Regions from separate parts of the Ensifer sp. SSB1 genome, predicted to be linked through region 2. Evidence: predicted binding sites of a transcription regulator. Region 2 holds the regulator's gene; each other region holds the start of a gene.
What was found. Region 2 encodes PhoB, which activates phosphate uptake and scavenging genes when phosphate is short. Its sites were predicted from a motif close to TGTCATNNANCTGTCAT; they were not measured.

Region 1 (5,345 bases), on a different contig from region 2:
CTTGATCGAGGCGAGTTTGCCGAAGCCGGTGTTGATGCCGTAGACCGGCGCGTTGCCAGCGACGATCTCGGCGATGCGGCCGGCCGCCTTTTTGATACCAGCGTCAAACGACGGGTCGAGACGGGCGGGTTCGCCAGTCCAGTAGATGGTTTCGAGGTCGCGAAGGGGCACGGAGCCCGGGTGTAGAATGATGGTCATTGACCAGTCCTTTGCCCTCTGAAGATGCGTTCATGAAGTGGATTGAAGCCGATGCGGTAGACGAGCTCGGCGGGATCCTCGATGTTCCAAAGCGCGAGATCGGCCGATTTGCCGACCTCGATGGTTCCTGTCTCGGCGAGCAAGCCGAGGGCGCGGGCAGCTTCACGCGTCGTACCGGCGAGGCATTCGGCAACCGTCAACCGGAAGAACGTCGCCGACATGTTCATGGTCAGAAGCAGCGAGGTCAGCGGCGAAGTGCCGGGATTGCAATCCGTGGCGATCGCGATATGTGCGCCGGCGTCGCGCAACGCCTGGACCGGTGGCAGGCGCTCTTCGCGCAGCGCATAGAAGGCGCCGGGCAAAAGCACGGCGACCGTGCCGGCCCTGGCAAGCGCTGCGGCGCCTTCGGCGTCGAGATATTCGAGATGGTCGGCCGAGAGCGCGCCGTAGGAAGCTGCGAGCTTGGCACCGCCGAGGTTGGAAAGCTGTTCGGCGTGGAGCTTGACCGGCAGGCCGAGTGCCCTTGCGCGGTCGAAGACACGGGCGATCTCAGCGGTCGAGAACGCGATGCCCTCGCAGAACCCGTCGACTGCGTCGACCAAACCTTCGCCATGGGCCGCGTCGAGGCCTGGCAGAACCACGTCGGTGATGTAGTCGCCGTTCCGCCCCCTGTAGTCGGCCGGCGTCGCGTGGGCGGCGAGGTAGCTGGTGACGACGCGCACCGGACGGAGCGTTTCGAGCTTGCGGGCGGCGCGCAGCATGTTGAGTTCAGCCGTGACGTTCAGCCCGTAGCCGGACTTGATTTCAACGGTCGAAACTCCTTCGCAAAGGAGCGTGTCCAGGCGCGGCAGGGCGCTTTCGACGAGTTGATCGACGGACAGCGCATTGGTTGCCTTCACTGAGGAAACGATGCCCCCGCCAGCGCGCGCGATCTCTTCGTAGGTTGCGCCTTCGAGCCGCATCTGAAACTCACGGGCGCGGTTGCCGCCATGAACGAGATGGGTGTGGCAGTCGATGAGGGCGGGCGTCATCACGCGGCCCTGGCCGTCGGTTGCTTCGAGGCCGCGTGAGAACTCGGCCGGAAGATCACCCTCCGGACCGGCATAGGCGATGCGCCCATTGACGACTGCGACGGCTGCATCCTCGACGAGACCAAGCCCCTCGACGGTTTCGCCGAGCGTCACGAGACGCACGTTGCGCCAGATGCCGGATGCCTGATTGCTGGTCGAGATTTGGGTCATAAGGTCGCCTCCACTGGATATAATGTATATACATATTAATTTGCTCCACAAGAGGAAATTTATGGAGCTCTCGGAAAAGGAAAGGGCGATCGGGTCGCCAGACCACGATGAAGTAGCTGAGGAGATTGCTTTAGAAATCTGATTTCGCGGAATATTTCGGCCGGACGCCGTACCTCCGGCGCATGCAAAAAGAATGGCCCCAAACCTGAGGTTCGGGGCCATTGCCTGCATATCTTGAGAATGCTCGTTGCGATGCGCGCTAGCGACTCGAGGCCTATCGGTCGCGAAGGCGGGCCGCGCTAGGCCGCGTGATCCGCCTTGATACGCAACCGTTCAACGACCTCGACAAAGCGATTGCCGGCGATTTCCAACCGACCGCTGTTATCGATTACGCTGACGCCGGGGCCTGAGGTTACATCGGGCGCCAGGCGGCTGAGACGTCGTAACACCTCTTCCTCGCTTTCACGGCCGCGTTCGGCAAGCCGTTTCGCGAGCACCGGCGCTTCTGCCGTGACGACGACGACGGCGATTTCGCCGAAGGCTTCACGGAACGCCGGCAGGGCACCGCGGCTGCCGTTGACGATCGCCGTCATGCCGTTCCGGACATTCTGGAGCACCGCGGACGGGATGCCGTATTTCAGGCCGTGCGCATCCCAGTAGACGGCAAAGGCGCCGTCATTCTGCATGTCGACGAACTCATCCTCCGAGACGCTTTCATGCACTTCACCGCCGGCATCCGACGGGCGGGTGATGACACGACGGACGAAATGCACATCGTGACAGTCGGTAAAATGTCGGGCGGCAAAGCCCATGACGCTGTCCTTGCCGGCGCCGCTCGGGCCGACGACGACGACGAGCGCGCCCTGTTCGTTCGCGCTCATGCGACACGCCGTCCTTCGCGCCAGACGGAGCGTACGACCGGGATGCCTTCCTTGCGGTGCACGCGGGCGATATCGGCGCGCAGGCCAACGGCAACGCGGCCGCGGTCATTGAGACCGACGGTGCGGGCCGGCGTCGAGGTCACCATGGCGATTGCTTTCGGTAGGTCGATGGATTCGATTTCGTCCGAAAGTACGAAGGGTGCGTGGATCAGGCTGAAGGGCACATAGTCCGACGACAGCACGTCGAGCACGCCGCGCTCCGCCAGGTCGCGGGCAGCGATGTTGCCGGAGTGCGACTTGCCGCGCACGATGTTCGGCGCACCCATGAGTACACTCAGACCTGCGCGGTGCGAGGCTTCGGCAGCTTCGAAGCTCGTCGGGAACTCGGCAAGCTTGATGCCGAAGCCGATCGATTCTTCGACGTGATCGACGGTCGCGTCGTCATGGCTGGCAATGGTGATGCCGCGGGCGGCGCAATCCTGGGCAAGGGCTGTGCGGTGCGGGCCGGCATATTTTGCCGAAAGCGCCTGCTGGCGCTCGACGAAGCGGGCGAATTCCTCGTCCGAGAAGCCGCGCTTGGATTTGTAGTAGAGCGTGTACTGGTCCATCGTCTGGAACTGGCGCTGACCGGGGGCGTGGTCCATCAGCGAGACGAGCCTGACCTGCGGGTCGCTCTGGAAGTCCTCGTAGTGATCGAGCACGTCGGAGGTCGAAACCTCGCAGCGGAGGTGGATCAGGTGGTCGGCGCGCAGGCGGCCTTCTTCCTTGGCCTGTGCCAGCGCGTCGGCCATGCTGCGCATCTCGCCCTTCTGGAAGCCGCCGTCCTCGTCGGAGCCGAGGCGCAGGCAGTCGAAGACCGTGGTGATGCCGGAGGTGACCACCTGTGCGTCATGAGCCTGGATCGCCGCGATCTTCAACCAGCGTACACCCGGGCGCGGCGAGTAGTGGGCTTCGAGGTGGTCGGTGTGCAGTTCGATGAGGCCAGGGATCAGATAGTCGCCTTCGAAGTCCTCACCGCTGGCAACCGTGCCCTCGGAAATGTCGGCAATCTTGCCGTCGCGGATCAGCACCGAACCGTCGAGGACACTATCCTCGAGGACGATGCGGGCGTTGGTCAAAACCTGTTCTTTGCTCATCTCATGCGATCTTTAGTTGGGTGTCGCTGCCGAGCGGCAGCAGGGAGCGGACAGTAAAGGGTGCGCCGCGCTCCGGTTCGACGAAGAGTGCGACTGACGTAACGTGAAGCGGCTTTCCGGTGTGTTCGGCAAAGGTCGTTTCGAGTGCCCGGCGCATGAAATCGCTGTTCTCGGCGGGCACTGGACCGGTCAAGGTCAGATGAAACTGAAATTCTTCGAAAACATAGGGATAGCCCCATTCCCGCAGGTAGCGCCGCTGGCGCTCAGGCAGACTTTCCGGCTTGCGGCGGACGAAATCGGCATCCGACAGCGGCGCGCGGAAGGGATCAAAGCGATGAACAGCGTCCTCGGCGAGGCCCTGCAGTTCTGTGGAAGGAGCCGAAGGAACGAGGGCAAAGAACGGACCGAGTTGATGGAGAACGATCTGCGGGATCTCGAAGGGATCGAGGTCGGCGGCGAAGCATTCGAAGATGCTCAGCAGTTCGTCCTCGTCCCGGCCTTCTGCAAGCTCGAAGGGGGCTTTCAGCGTGCCGTGAAAGCCGTAGCGCCGTGGATCGCTCGTCAGTGCGCGCTGCACCTCTTGGTCGAGGCCGGCAATCGCCGGGGCATCGAGATCCTCGCCGGTAAAGGCGTCACGGCCAAGCCAACGGGACGCGGTCTGCGACAGCCGGTCGTCCGCCGGCGGCGCGAAATAGATTGCATAGCGCACGGTCTTCACTTTCTTGTAGCGACCGGCCCGCCTGGGCGGCGGGTCGATTGTTTGCGGGATGCGATGCGCAGCTAGCCGATTTCCATGACAACATCATGATGGCGGACGCGCAAATGCCTGGCAGTCGTCAATGTGCCTTGCTGCCCATCAGGCGCGAACGGCACGCGTTCGAGATGCTGTCGAAAATAAAGACAACCAGCAAGATCAGAAGCACCATGTAGGCGACATTTTCCCAATCGGAATTGGTGCGCATTGCTTCCCAGAGTTTGAGGCCGATGCCGCCTGCACCGACAGCGCCAATGATCGTCGCCGAGCGGGTGTTTGATTCCCAGAAATAGAGGGCCTGGCTGGCAAAAACCGGCAACACTTGCGGCAGCACGCCGAAGCGCTGCACGGCCAGAGGCGCAGCACCCACCGACTTCACGCCCTCGCGCTGTTTGTCGTCGATGTTCTCCAGCGCCTCCGAATAAAGCTTTCCAAGCGTTCCCGTGTCGGTGAAGAAGATCGCCGAGATACCCGCCAGCGGTCCCGGGCCGAAGGCGCGGGTGAAGAACAGCGCCCAGATGAACATGTCCACCGATCGCAGGAAGTCGAAGAAGCGCTTGACCAACTGATTGGTCATAAAGCTCGGTGTGATGTTGCGGGCGGCAAGGAAGCAGAGCGGGAAGGCGATCAGCGACGCAAAGAGCGTGCCGACGAAGGCCATGACGACGGTCTGCAGGAGCTTCGTCCAGACATCCAGATGCTGCCACTCGGCATTGTAGAGGATGTTGTTCCAGGCGAGTGAAAGATTGGAACGCGCCGGATCGATCCGCTCGCCGGACATGATGAGCGAAGTGACTTCGCCGTAGCTCTTGCCGAAGAAGGGCGAGTTGGTATCGAAGAGGAAATTCGCCCAGCCGAAGAAGCGGTTGCGGATGGAAACCTCGTCACCTTCGACTTCCGCCCAGCCGGTGGCGCCAAAAGCAAGCACGATCTTCTCGCCGGGGCGCTTCTGCGTTGCCCAGGTGGGCAGCGTTCCCTGCGGTGTCACTCTGTCGGCGCCGTCTACGGCCATCACCAAGGTCTCGCCGCCATGGGTTGCCTTGACCAGGCTGTCGGCGATCTCGATCCTGGTCGAGCGGTCATAGGTAACAACGACGCGCGTCAGCACCTCTTCCGTTCGGGTTTCGACCCGGTT
Region 2 (5,345 bases):
CGGCTCGTTCTACATGATGCTGATCGTGCTCGTGCTGTCGCTGCCGATCGGCGTCGCCGCCTCGATCTATCTCGAAGAGTTCGCGCCGAAGAACCGGCTTACCGACCTGATCGAGGTTAACATCAACAACCTCGCGGCAGTTCCGTCGATCGTCTACGGTCTGCTGGGCCTCGCCGTCTTCATCAACTTTGCCGGCATGCCGCGCTCGGCAGCTGTCGTCGGCGGTTTCGTGCTGACGCTGATGACCCTGCCGACGATCATCATCGCCACCCGCGCGGCCTTGAAGGCGGTTCCCCCGTCGATCCGCTCGGCGGCACTCGGCCTCGGTGCCTCGAAGATGCAGACCATCTTCCACCACGTGCTGCCGCTGGCAATGCCGGGCATTCTGACCGGCACCATCATCGGTCTCGCCCATGCGCTTGGCGAAACCGCGCCGCTGCTCCTGATCGGCATGGTCGCCTTCGTGGTCGATTTCCCCGGTTCGCCGATGGAACCGTCGACCGCGCTGCCGGTGCAGATCTACATGTGGGCCAACGAGGCGGAACGCGCCTTCGTCGAGCGCACCTCTGGCGCGATCATCATCCTTCTCATCTTCCTCGTCGTCATGAACCTTGGCGCCATTCTGTTGCGACGTCGCTTTGAGCGCCGTTGGTAGTGAGGTAATTACTATGAACATCATGTCAGAAGCAGCCGTCGAGAAGGCCTTGGATCAGAAAATGAACACTGTGCCCTACAAGATGATCGGCAAGGATGTGTCGGTCTATTACGGCGAGAAGCGCGCGCTTTTCGACGTCAACCTCAACATCCGGGAAAACACGGTGACGGCGCTGATCGGCCCGTCCGGTTGCGGCAAGTCGACCTTCCTGCGCACGCTGAACCGCATGAACGACACCATCGAGAACTGCCGCGTCACCGGCAGGATCACGCTCGATGAGGACGACATCTACGATCCGACCATCGACGTCGTTGAACTGCGCGCTCGCGTCGGCATGGTCTTCCAGAAGCCGAACCCGTTCCCGAAGTCGATCTACGACAACGTGGCCTACGGTCCGCGTATCCATGGACTTGCCCGCACCAAGGCGGATTTCGACGAGATCGTCGAGACTAGCCTGCAGAAGGCCGGTCTGTGGAACGAGGTCAAGGACCGCCTGCAGGAGCCCGGCACCGGGCTTTCCGGTGGTCAGCAGCAGCGCCTCTGCATCGCCCGTGCCGTCGCCGTCAGCCCCGAAGTCATCCTGATGGACGAGCCCTGCTCGGCGCTTGACCCGATCGCGACCGCCAAGGTCGAAGAACTCATTCACGAACTGCGCACGAACTTCACGATCGTCATCGTGACCCACTCGATGCAGCAGGCCGCCCGCGTTTCGCAGCGCACCGCCATGTTCCACCTCGGCAATCTCGTCGAGGAGAACGACACCGACAAGATGTTCACCAATCCGGATGACCAGCGCACCCAGGATTACATCATGGGCCGCTTCGGCTGAGGCCGCATAAGGCTGCAACAGTAACTGGAAAGCGCCTGTAAGGATCGACGATCATGTCCATGCATATCATGTCCGCCTATGACGAAGAACTGAAGTACCTGACGCGCCGCATCTCGGAGATGGGCGGTCTCGCAGAGCAGATGGTCGCCGAATCCGTTCGCGCCCTGGTCAATTCCGACCTGGCTCTCGCGCAGAAGGTGATCTCGGACGACACCGTCCTCGACGATGCCGAGCGCCAGATCGGCGAGAAGGCGATCGTCACGATCGCCAAGCGCCAGCCGGTCGCCGCCGACCTTCGCGAGATCATGGGGTCGATCCGCATCGCCTCCGATCTGGAGCGTGTCGGCGACCTCGGCAAGAACACCGCCAAGCGCGTGATCGCGGTTGCCGGTTCCGGCATCCCGCGCAAGCTCGCCCGCGGTCTCGAGCACCTCGCCGAGCTCGCGCTGGTGCAGCTCAAGGAAGTGCTCGACGTGTATGCCTCGCGCTCGCCGGAAAAGGCCAACAGCATCCGTGAGCGCGACGAGGAGATCGATGCGATCTACACCTCGCTGTTCCGCGAATTGCTGACCTACATGATGGAAGATCCGCGCAACATCACGCCCTGCACACATCTTCTGTTCTGCGCCAAGAACATCGAGCGTATCGGTGACCACGCGACCAACATCGCCGAGACGATCTACTACATGGCTACGGGTGCCCAGCCGGAAGGCGAGCGTCCGAAGGATGACAACACGTCGACGTTGGGCTCGGTCAACGACTAGGTTAGAGCGGGATGCGAGGGGAGTTACATATACACTTCCCCATCCCTTCTAGCGCCGAACGCGCGTTCGCAATGCATGCCCCATGAATATCATCCGGTCGCGGCTTCGGTCGCGGCCCCGAATTCCTGTATCTGAAGCACGCGGCTTTCGCACCGCCTTTGAAAACGGCGGTTGTGCTCCAGATTTAGAGTGTCTGAGCGCCGGTCGGTCCACTGGACCCGCACGGCGCTCACGGTAAGGAGTGGTTACCTGATGTTGCCAAAAATCGCCGTGGTCGAGGACGAAGAGGCGCTGAGCGTCCTGCTGCGTTACAATCTGGAAGCGGAAGGCTTCGACGTCGATACGATCCTCAGGGGTGACGAGGCAGAGATCCGGCTTCAGGAACGTCTGCCCGATCTCCTCATCCTCGACTGGATGCTGCCTGGCGTCTCCGGCATCGAGCTGTGCCGTCGGCTGCGCCAACGCCCGGAAACGGAGCGACTGCCGATCATCATGCTGACGGCGCGCGGCGAAGAGAGCGAGCGCGTTCGTGGTCTGGCGACCGGGGCAGACGACTATGTGGTCAAGCCGTTCTCGACGCCGGAGCTGATGGCTCGCGTCAAGGCGATGCTGCGCCGGGCGAAGCCTGAAGTGCTCTCGACGTTGCTGCGCTGCGGCGATATCGAGCTCGACCGGGAAACCCATCGCGTTCATCGCCGTAGCCGCGAAGTTCGCCTGGGGCCGACGGAGTTCCGCCTGCTGGAGTTCCTGATGTCCTCTCCGGGCCGCGTCTTCTCGCGCTCGCAGCTCCTGGACGGCGTCTGGGGCCATGACATCTATGTCGATGAGCGTACCGTCGACGTCCATGTCGGCCGCCTGCGCAAGGCGTTGAACTTCTCGACCATGCCCGACGTCATTCGCACGGTCCGCGGCGCCGGATACTCGCTCGAAAGCTGAGAATGGCAAATTGAAGCCAATAAAAAAGGGGCCGATCGGCCCCTTTTCCTTTTGTTCCCGCGCGGCGCCTTAGCGCATCCGTCGACGCTCGGCCGAGGGCTGGTAAGCAAGCCGTGCATGGAAGCTGCAATAGGGCGACGACTCCGGCGAGTCATTGCCGCAGAAGTGAAACTCTTCCTTCAGCGGGTCGCCGATCGGCCACTTGCAGGTGCGCTCGGTGAGCTGGGTCAGCTCGAGGCGGCGCGACATCGGCACGACCACGTCGGTGCTGATGCTGAAATCCTGCTCGGCCACGAGATCGACTTCGATCTCTTCCTTGAGAACCGTGGCGCCGGACGGACGGGCAACGGTGCGGGTCGCAACGCGCGCGGCGTAGTTCGGTGCGCGCGGGGCCGAGGTCGGCCGCTTCGGACGGGCCGCAGCGGTGGTGCTGCCGCCAGCCTTGGCGCGTCCCGGGAGGCTCAGGCGATGAACCTTGCCGATGACAGCGTTACGGCTGACACCGCCGAGCTGTGCCGCGATCTGGCTAGCGCTCAGGCCCTCGGACCAAAGCTTCTTCAGTTTCTCCACCCGCTCGTCAGTCCAGTTCATCTCTGCACTCTCCGTTCTCAGCGTTGGGGATGGCAGAATCCCTCACCGCACCCCGGCTGAACCCCGAGGTTGCAAACGCGATAACTCTTTTGGTGACTAGGTCCGCCGCATGCGTCTAGTAATTGAATGTTAACGTACTGACCGTCGGACTCCGTGGCAAGAGTCCGGGGAATCGAGCCGAATCGAATTCGTAGTTTTCCCCAACTTGCTCGATCAGCGTTGCATTTTTGCAAGCCCTTCCGACTGATTTTTTCGCCGCAGGGAAACGGGCCTTGTCATCGCGCTGCAAGGCTTGGTTTTGTTGACATTGCAGTGCGAAATGGGAATAGTGCCTGCGCCGCCGCAAGGCGGCATTTTTGGTTTTTATCGGGCCGCACGAAGCCGCGGGATCGATGTCGACTGGAGTAAGGAGAGCCTCGCATGACTGCAACCACGCCGCTTTATGACACCTACATGCGCGCGCCGTTGCGTTTCGAGCGAGGAGAGGGCGTCTGGCTGATTGCCGAAGATGGCTCGCGCTACCTCGACTTCGCTGCCGGCGTTGCCGTGAACTCGCTTGGTCATGCGCATCCGCACCTCGTCGAGGCACTGAAGGCGCAGGCCGAGAAGGTCTGGCACCTTTCCAACCTGTACGAGGTTCCTGGCCAGGAAAGCCTTGGGCGTCGCCTGGCGGCCGTCACCTTTGCCGATCGGGTCTTCTTCACCAATTCCGGTGCGGAAGCGCTGGAATGCGCGATCAAGACGGCGCGGCGCTATCACTTCGCCAAGGGGCAGCCCGAGAAGTTTCACGTCATCACCTTCGAGGGTGCCTTCCACGGCCGCACGATCGCGACGATCGCCGCCGGCGGCCAACAGAAATACATCGAAGGTTTCGGGCCGAAGGCGCCGGGGTTCTACCAGGTTCCGTTTGGTGACATCGCAGCCGTCAAGAATGCGATCACCGAGGAGACCGCTGCGATCCTGATCGAACCGATCCAGGGCGAGGGCGGCATCCGTCCGGCGACCAAGGAGTTCATGCAGGAATTGCGCGCGCTCTGCGACGAGTTCGGCCTGCTCCTGATCCTTGACGAGGTTCAGACCGGCGTCGGCCGTACCGGCAAGCTGTTCGCCCATGAATGGTCGGGTATCCGCCCGGATATCATGGCCGTGGCCAAGGGCATCGGCGGCGGTTTCCCGCTCGGCGCTTGCCTTGCGACGGAAGAAGCGGCTGCCGGCATGGTGGCTGGCACGCATGGCTCCACCTATGGCGGCAACCCGTTGGCCATGGCCGTCGGCAACGCCGTGCTCGACGTCATCCTCGCGGACGGTTTCCTCGGCCATGTGCGGGATGTCGCGCTCGTGTTCCGCCAGGGCCTTGCCTCGCTGAAGGACCGCTTCCCGGATGTCATTGAGGACATCCGCGGCGATGGCCTGATGCTGGGCATCAAGGTGAAGGGTCCCTCGGCCGATCTCCTGAAGGAAATCCGCGCCGAGAAGCTCCTGGCCGTACCGGCCGGCGACAACGTATTGCGCCTGCTGCCGCCGCTGACGGTGACGGCGGAGGAAGCGCGCGAGGGTCTCGCACGCATCG
Region 3 (5,345 bases), on a different contig from region 2:
TGAAACACCCGCGGCTCGCCGGGGCGGCCGTCCCGGTCTTCGGCAACGACGACGAGCCAGGGGCGGTCATCGAGCGGCGAAAAGCTCTGGCTGCCGAGCGGGTGGCGCTCCATCATCGACACAGAATAGGGAAATGCGCGCGGCTGGCCGCGGAAGATGTTGATGATGACGTTGGCACCGTCGCCCACGACATCGGCGCGCGCCAGCCCATGGAAACGTTCCGTGTTGCCGCCGTTGATGTAGCGCATTGTCGCCGGGTCGGCCTCGATGACGGTTCCGAAAGGTGCAAAGGCGTCGCGCGTCAGCGGTTCGATCTTAAGTCGGCGCGACATCAGGCATGAACCTCGTGCATCAGTGCGCTTGCGAGATCCAGTTCGATGGTCCCCCTGGTGAGTGAGGGCGCGTATCGAACGGTTTTGTCAGGCATTTTCGTCTCCAGGAAGCATCGACTGCAGCCGCAGGCGGGCGATTTTCTCCACCTGCGCGCAAGCGGTTTCAAATTCCTCTTCGGGCGAATTGTCAATGCGGCTTTCGAAGGCGGCGAGAATCTGCCCCTTGGTCAGCCCCTTAACAGCGATGATGAAGGGAAAGCCGAATTTCTTCGCGTAGGCATCGTTCAGCGCCGTGAAGCGCTGATGCTCCTCGGGCGTCAGCCGGTCGAGACCGGCAGACGCTTGCTCCGCCGTCGAGTCCGCCGTCAGCTTGCCCGCGATCGCCAGCTTGCCGGCAAGATCGGGATGGGCGCGCAAGACCTGTAGCTTCTCGCGCGGCAATGCCGCACGAAAAGCCTGGCAGAGTGCCGAATGCACGTTGCCCGCCATCAGGCCCGCCGTCGTGGCGCGATCGAAGGCGCGTTCGGCCACCCAGGGTGAATGCTCGAACACGCCGCCGAAACGGGCGACGAAGGCGTCGCGGTCGGACATCAGAGCGCCCCTTCCGGCTTGTGGTGCTGGTACCAGTGGTTGGCGATATCGATGCGCCGGGGCACCCAGACCTTGTCATGCGACATGACGTAATCGATGAAGCGGGCGAGCGCGGCCGCACGACCCGGGCGCCCGACGAGCCTGCAGTGCAGGCCGATGTTCATCATCTTGGCGTCGCCCTGGCGGCCTTCCTCGTAAAGCACGTCGAATGTGTCCTTCAGGTAGCTGAAGAACTGGTCGCCGCTGTTGAAGCCCTGCGGCGTTGCGAAGCGCATGTCGTTGGCGTCAAGCGTGTAGGGGATGATCAGGTGCGGTTTGTCGGCCGGCAGGCCGGGCACCCAGTAGGGCAGTTCGTCGGCATAGCTGTCGCAGGAATAGAGGAAACCGCCCTCTTCCAGCACCAGCTTCAGCGTATTGGACGAAGGCTTGCCTTGGTAGATGCCGAGCGGCCGCTCGCCGGTGAGTTCCGTGTGCAGGCGGACGACCTCGCGGATATGCTCGCGTTCGACCTCTTCGGGGAAATCCTTGTATTCGAGCCAGCGCAGGCCGTGGCTGGCAATCTCCCAGCCGGCTTCCTTCATGGCCGCAACCGCTTCCGGATTGCGCGCCATCGCCTGCGTCACGCCATAGACAGTCAGGGGCACGTTGCGGCTCGTGAACATGCGCCACAGCCGCCAGAAACCGGAGCGCGCGCCGTACTCGTAGATCGATTCCATGTTGAGGTTACGCTGGCCATGCCAGGGCTGCGCGCCGACGATCTCGGATAGCAGACATTCGGAAGCCGGATCGCCATCGAGAATGCAGCTTTCGCCACCCTCCTCGTAATTCAGCACGAACTGCACGGCAATGCGCGCGTCGCCCGGCCAGTTTGCCTTCGGCGGATTGCGGCCATAGCCAACGAGATCGCGCGGATACTTAGTCTCAGACATCAAATCACCCTTCGATTTTTCCCGAACGGTATCACCGCCGACCGGATTGTCGATACCGAAATCTGCCAGCGGAGGGTCGCTGAACGGTGATCTCGGAGGGAGACGAAGGCTGAATTCTGTGCTGTTGCTAACGCTGCGCCATCAATGCCGCGACAATGAGCGGTAAGGGTCGCATCGATCCCGAACCGAGCGAGGGATCGGCGACCATGCGTTTGGCGCGCTCGGCGCGGGCGTTCGTGGAGATCTTGCCGAGCGGATGCTGCGAGTGCACACGCAAGGGCGCGCCGGTCTCCTGCTCGACGAAGAGGGCAAGGCTGCCGACGGAAAGCGGCGTCGCGAGGCACGGCTCCAACAGCTCGCGCAGGGGTGGCTCGACCTGGCGCATCGCGTCGGACGCCAACGGGCCGGTCAGCATCATGTGGAAGCGATATTCGTCCATCACATGAGGATCGCCCCAGCGATGGAGATTGGAAAACTGCGGTGCGGTCAGCCGATCCGGGTCGGAACGCTCGATCTCGTCCTCGCTGAGCGGCGCGCGAAAGGCATCGAATTCCTGGACGACGTTGGCCGCCAACAGATGCATCGCGGTGCTCGGCACCTGCGGCATCAGGCCGAAGCACCGGCCGATGCGCGCGACCTCCAGGCGATCGATTTCAAACGGCGTCTGCGCGCCGGCAAAATGCATCAGCGCCTTCAGCAGCTGTGATTCCGTCATCTCCGGGTGCAGACGAAACGGCGACATCATCACCGCGTGGAAACCGAAGCGGCGCGGCACCGCCGTGTGGTAGGCGATGTCGGCGGAGCTCAGGCCTGTGACCGAGGGCAATTCCGTCGGCTCGCCGGAATAGACGTTGCGCCCAAGCCAGCTTGCGGCGACCACGGAAAGCGGGTCGGCCATCGGCGGCGTAAAACAAATGGCGTAGCGCATGGCTGGCTCCAGCTATCCCTTACGGCATGAGGAAAGTATCTGCGGATTCCTCATCCCGCCCAATGAGTTCGATCACCCTCATGATCTTCGATGCCCCGACGCGCGATCATCGTGATCTGTTGGCCGCGTCTTAGGTGATTTGCGTGACAGATTGACGAAGTGGACGGGGCAAAACCGCGCGAGTGCGCCGGTTTGCGCCAGATTTTCGGAACCATCCAGCCAACCAGCCGTTCCCTCTTGGTAACAATCAAGGATGGAGAAGAAGCGTGAGCTATCACAACGCAAACCTGCAGGACGCCCGTATCAAGGAAACCCATGACCTGATTGCGAGCGACAAGGTTGAAGGCACGAAGGTTTATGGCTCCGACAAAAAGCACATCGGCTCGATCGAACGCGTGATCATCGAAAAGCGCAGCGGTCGGGTGGCCTATGCCGTGCTCGGTTTCGGCGGCTTTCTCGGCCTTGGCGAAGACCACTATCCGCTGCCCTGGGCAAAGCTGACCTATGACGAGAACCTTGGCGGCTACCGCACCGACGTGACGCGCGATCAGGTCGATCGTGCACCGAAATATCGCGGCAACGAGGAGTACGATTGGAACGAAGAAAACGGCCGCCGCGTCTACGACTATTATGGCGTGCCGCCCTACTGGATGTAAGGTCGGACTTGCGATAGTCCGAGCATTCAAGGCTCCGCCAGCGGCGGGGCCTTTCCTGTGTCCAGTCCTAGAGGTGTTTCTCTCGAAGCGCCGCGATGTGATTCCGGCAAAGGAAAGAATCGGGGATATCGATCGTCGGAACGCCGGTGATCTCGTCGATGACGAAACGCGCCAAACGATGCGCGATGCCGAAGCTCACCTTGAAGCCGCCGGTCAGCACGGAGATGTTCGGATGATCAGGATGCCGCCCGACCGTGGGCTCACGCCCGGCCGATTTCGGCCTGAGCCCGGCCCAACGCTCCACCACCTGGGCGTCTGCCAGACGCGGCGCCAATAGGGTTGCGCGCCGCAGCAGATCGTCGAGCTGTTCGTCCGTGGATAGCGGATCGGCAAAGCTGTTCTCACTGGTGCTGCCGATCGCCACATGGCCGTCGTCATGGGCGATGACATAGACGCCATCGGTGAAGATAACCGGCAGGTCCGGATCAACGGCCGCCTTCAGGAGCGCTGCCTGGCCCTTGACCGCCGTGCCGCTCGTCGCTTTCAGCGGACCCGACACGGCATCAATCAGCGGGAAGCTGCCGATGCCGGCAGCGATGATGCAATGGTCGAAGCTGAGCCGGCTGCCATCGTCGCGCTCGACCTGGCCATGCGCAGGCAGGATGCTGCGAACGCCTGCACTTTCGTCGATCTGAACGCTCTTCAACTGCGACAGCGCGGCGCGCAGGGCCGTCAAAGTGCGGCGCGGCGACACTCGCGCGGCGAGCGTATCGAAAACGACGCCATGCGCCGTTGCCTCTTCGGCGGGCCAGCCCTCCGGTCCGTTTTCCTGGACATGCCAGAAGAATTGCCGCTCGCCGGCGCGCCATTGCTGTTGCGCATCCTGCTCGTGCCGTAGAGCAATGTCACGCAGATGTGGCTTGGCAAGCGGCATCAGTCGCCCGGTGCGCCGATAACCGGTCGACAATCCCGTCTGGGCTTCGAGCTGTGCAACCTCTTCTTCGAGCGACACCAGTGCATCGAACTGGAACTGTTTCTTTTCATTCCAGCGATCGGGCATATGCGGCATGAGCGCGCCCAGCAGGCCGCCGCTGGCGCCGGCGCCGATTGACCGCTGCTCGACGAGCCGCACCTTCATGCCCTTGCGCGCGGCGCAAAGGGCGGCCCACAGCCCCATGACGCCGCCGCCGATGACCAAAAGTTCGCTCATCGATTGACCTTCTCCGGCCGGCGGACTATCGCCTTTGCCATGACAGGACCAGCAGACCCGATCGACCCGCCAGCGCACCAAAACCTTGATTGGCACGAGGGCGATATGCCCTATTCCCGGGAGTTTGGCGATCACTTTTATTGCCGCACCGACGGGCGGCTGGAATGCGGCCACGTGTTCCTTTCAGGCAATGGCCTGCCGGAACGCTGGGTCGGCGCAGGCACCTTCCGCATCGGCGAACTGGGCTTCGGCACCGGCCTTAATTTCTGCGAAACCTGGCGCCAATGGAAAATCACCGCAGGGGCAGGCGACCGTCTGCACTTCGTCTCGTTCGAGCGCTTCCCGATGGCCGCTGACGAAATTTCGCGCGCGCTCAGCCACTGGCCGGAGATCGACACGGAACGCCGGGCTCTGGTCTCGCGCTGGCCGGCAGACCCCGACGGTGACGTCCATATCGATTTCGGCGACGGCGTCAGCCTCACGGTCGTCTGCAGCACCGCCCTGGATGGGGTTGTCCGCGCTCAGTCGTTCGATGCCTGGTATCTCGACGGCTTCGCGCCCTCGCGCAATCCCGACATGTGGTCGGAAGAACTGATGCGGCTCGTGTTCGAAAAGACCCTCCCCGGCGGAGGCTTTGCGACCTACGCCGCCGCCGGTTTCGTCCGGCGCAATCTCCAGGCGGCCGGCTTCGTCGTCGAG

Region 1: a site for PhoB is predicted at 4,250-4,266, ahead of I8N66_RS11175 (DUF1045 domain-containing protein). Genes of this name have one in related genera too.
Region 3: a site for PhoB is predicted at 2,924-2,940, ahead of I8N66_RS19930 (DUF1045 domain-containing protein). Genes of this name have one in related genera too.

The regions. Positions count from the first base shown of each region.
Region 1 covers NZ_JAEPRP010000034.1:23,100-28,444, forward strand. Annotated here, with positions in the region: gene hutH (histidine ammonia-lyase) at 1-198, opposite strand, end outside; gene hutI (imidazolonepropionase) at 195-1,439, opposite strand; gene phnN (phosphonate metabolism protein/1,5-bisphosphokinase (PRPP-forming) PhnN) at 1,739-2,320, opposite strand; gene I8N66_RS11170 (alpha-D-ribose 1-methylphosphonate 5-triphosphate diphosphatase) at 2,317-3,456, opposite strand; gene I8N66_RS11175 (DUF1045 domain-containing protein) at 3,458-4,165, opposite strand; gene phnE (phosphonate ABC transporter, permease protein PhnE) at 4,293-5,345, opposite strand, start outside.
Region 2 covers NZ_JAEPRP010000005.1:20,199-25,543, forward strand. Annotated here, with positions in the region: gene pstA (phosphate ABC transporter permease PstA) at 1-655, shown strand, start outside; gene pstB (phosphate ABC transporter ATP-binding protein PstB) at 669-1,484, shown strand; gene phoU (phosphate signaling complex protein PhoU) at 1,535-2,248, shown strand; gene phoB (phosphate regulon transcriptional regulator PhoB) at 2,501-3,184, shown strand; gene I8N66_RS02015 (GcrA family cell cycle regulator) at 3,254-3,775, opposite strand; gene I8N66_RS02020 (aspartate aminotransferase family protein) at 4,196-5,345, shown strand, end outside.
Region 3 covers NZ_JAEPRP010000080.1:9,482-14,826, forward strand. Annotated here, with positions in the region: gene I8N66_RS19915 (ureidoglycolate lyase) at 1-332, opposite strand, end outside; gene uraD (2-oxo-4-hydroxy-4-carboxy-5-ureidoimidazoline decarboxylase) at 420-923, opposite strand; gene puuE (allantoinase PuuE) at 923-1,852, opposite strand; gene I8N66_RS19930 (DUF1045 domain-containing protein) at 1,980-2,780, opposite strand; gene I8N66_RS19935 (PRC-barrel domain-containing protein) at 3,047-3,436, shown strand; gene I8N66_RS19940 (FAD-binding oxidoreductase) at 3,504-4,646, opposite strand; gene mnmD (tRNA (5-methylaminomethyl-2-thiouridine)(34)-methyltransferase MnmD) at 4,686-5,345, shown strand, end outside.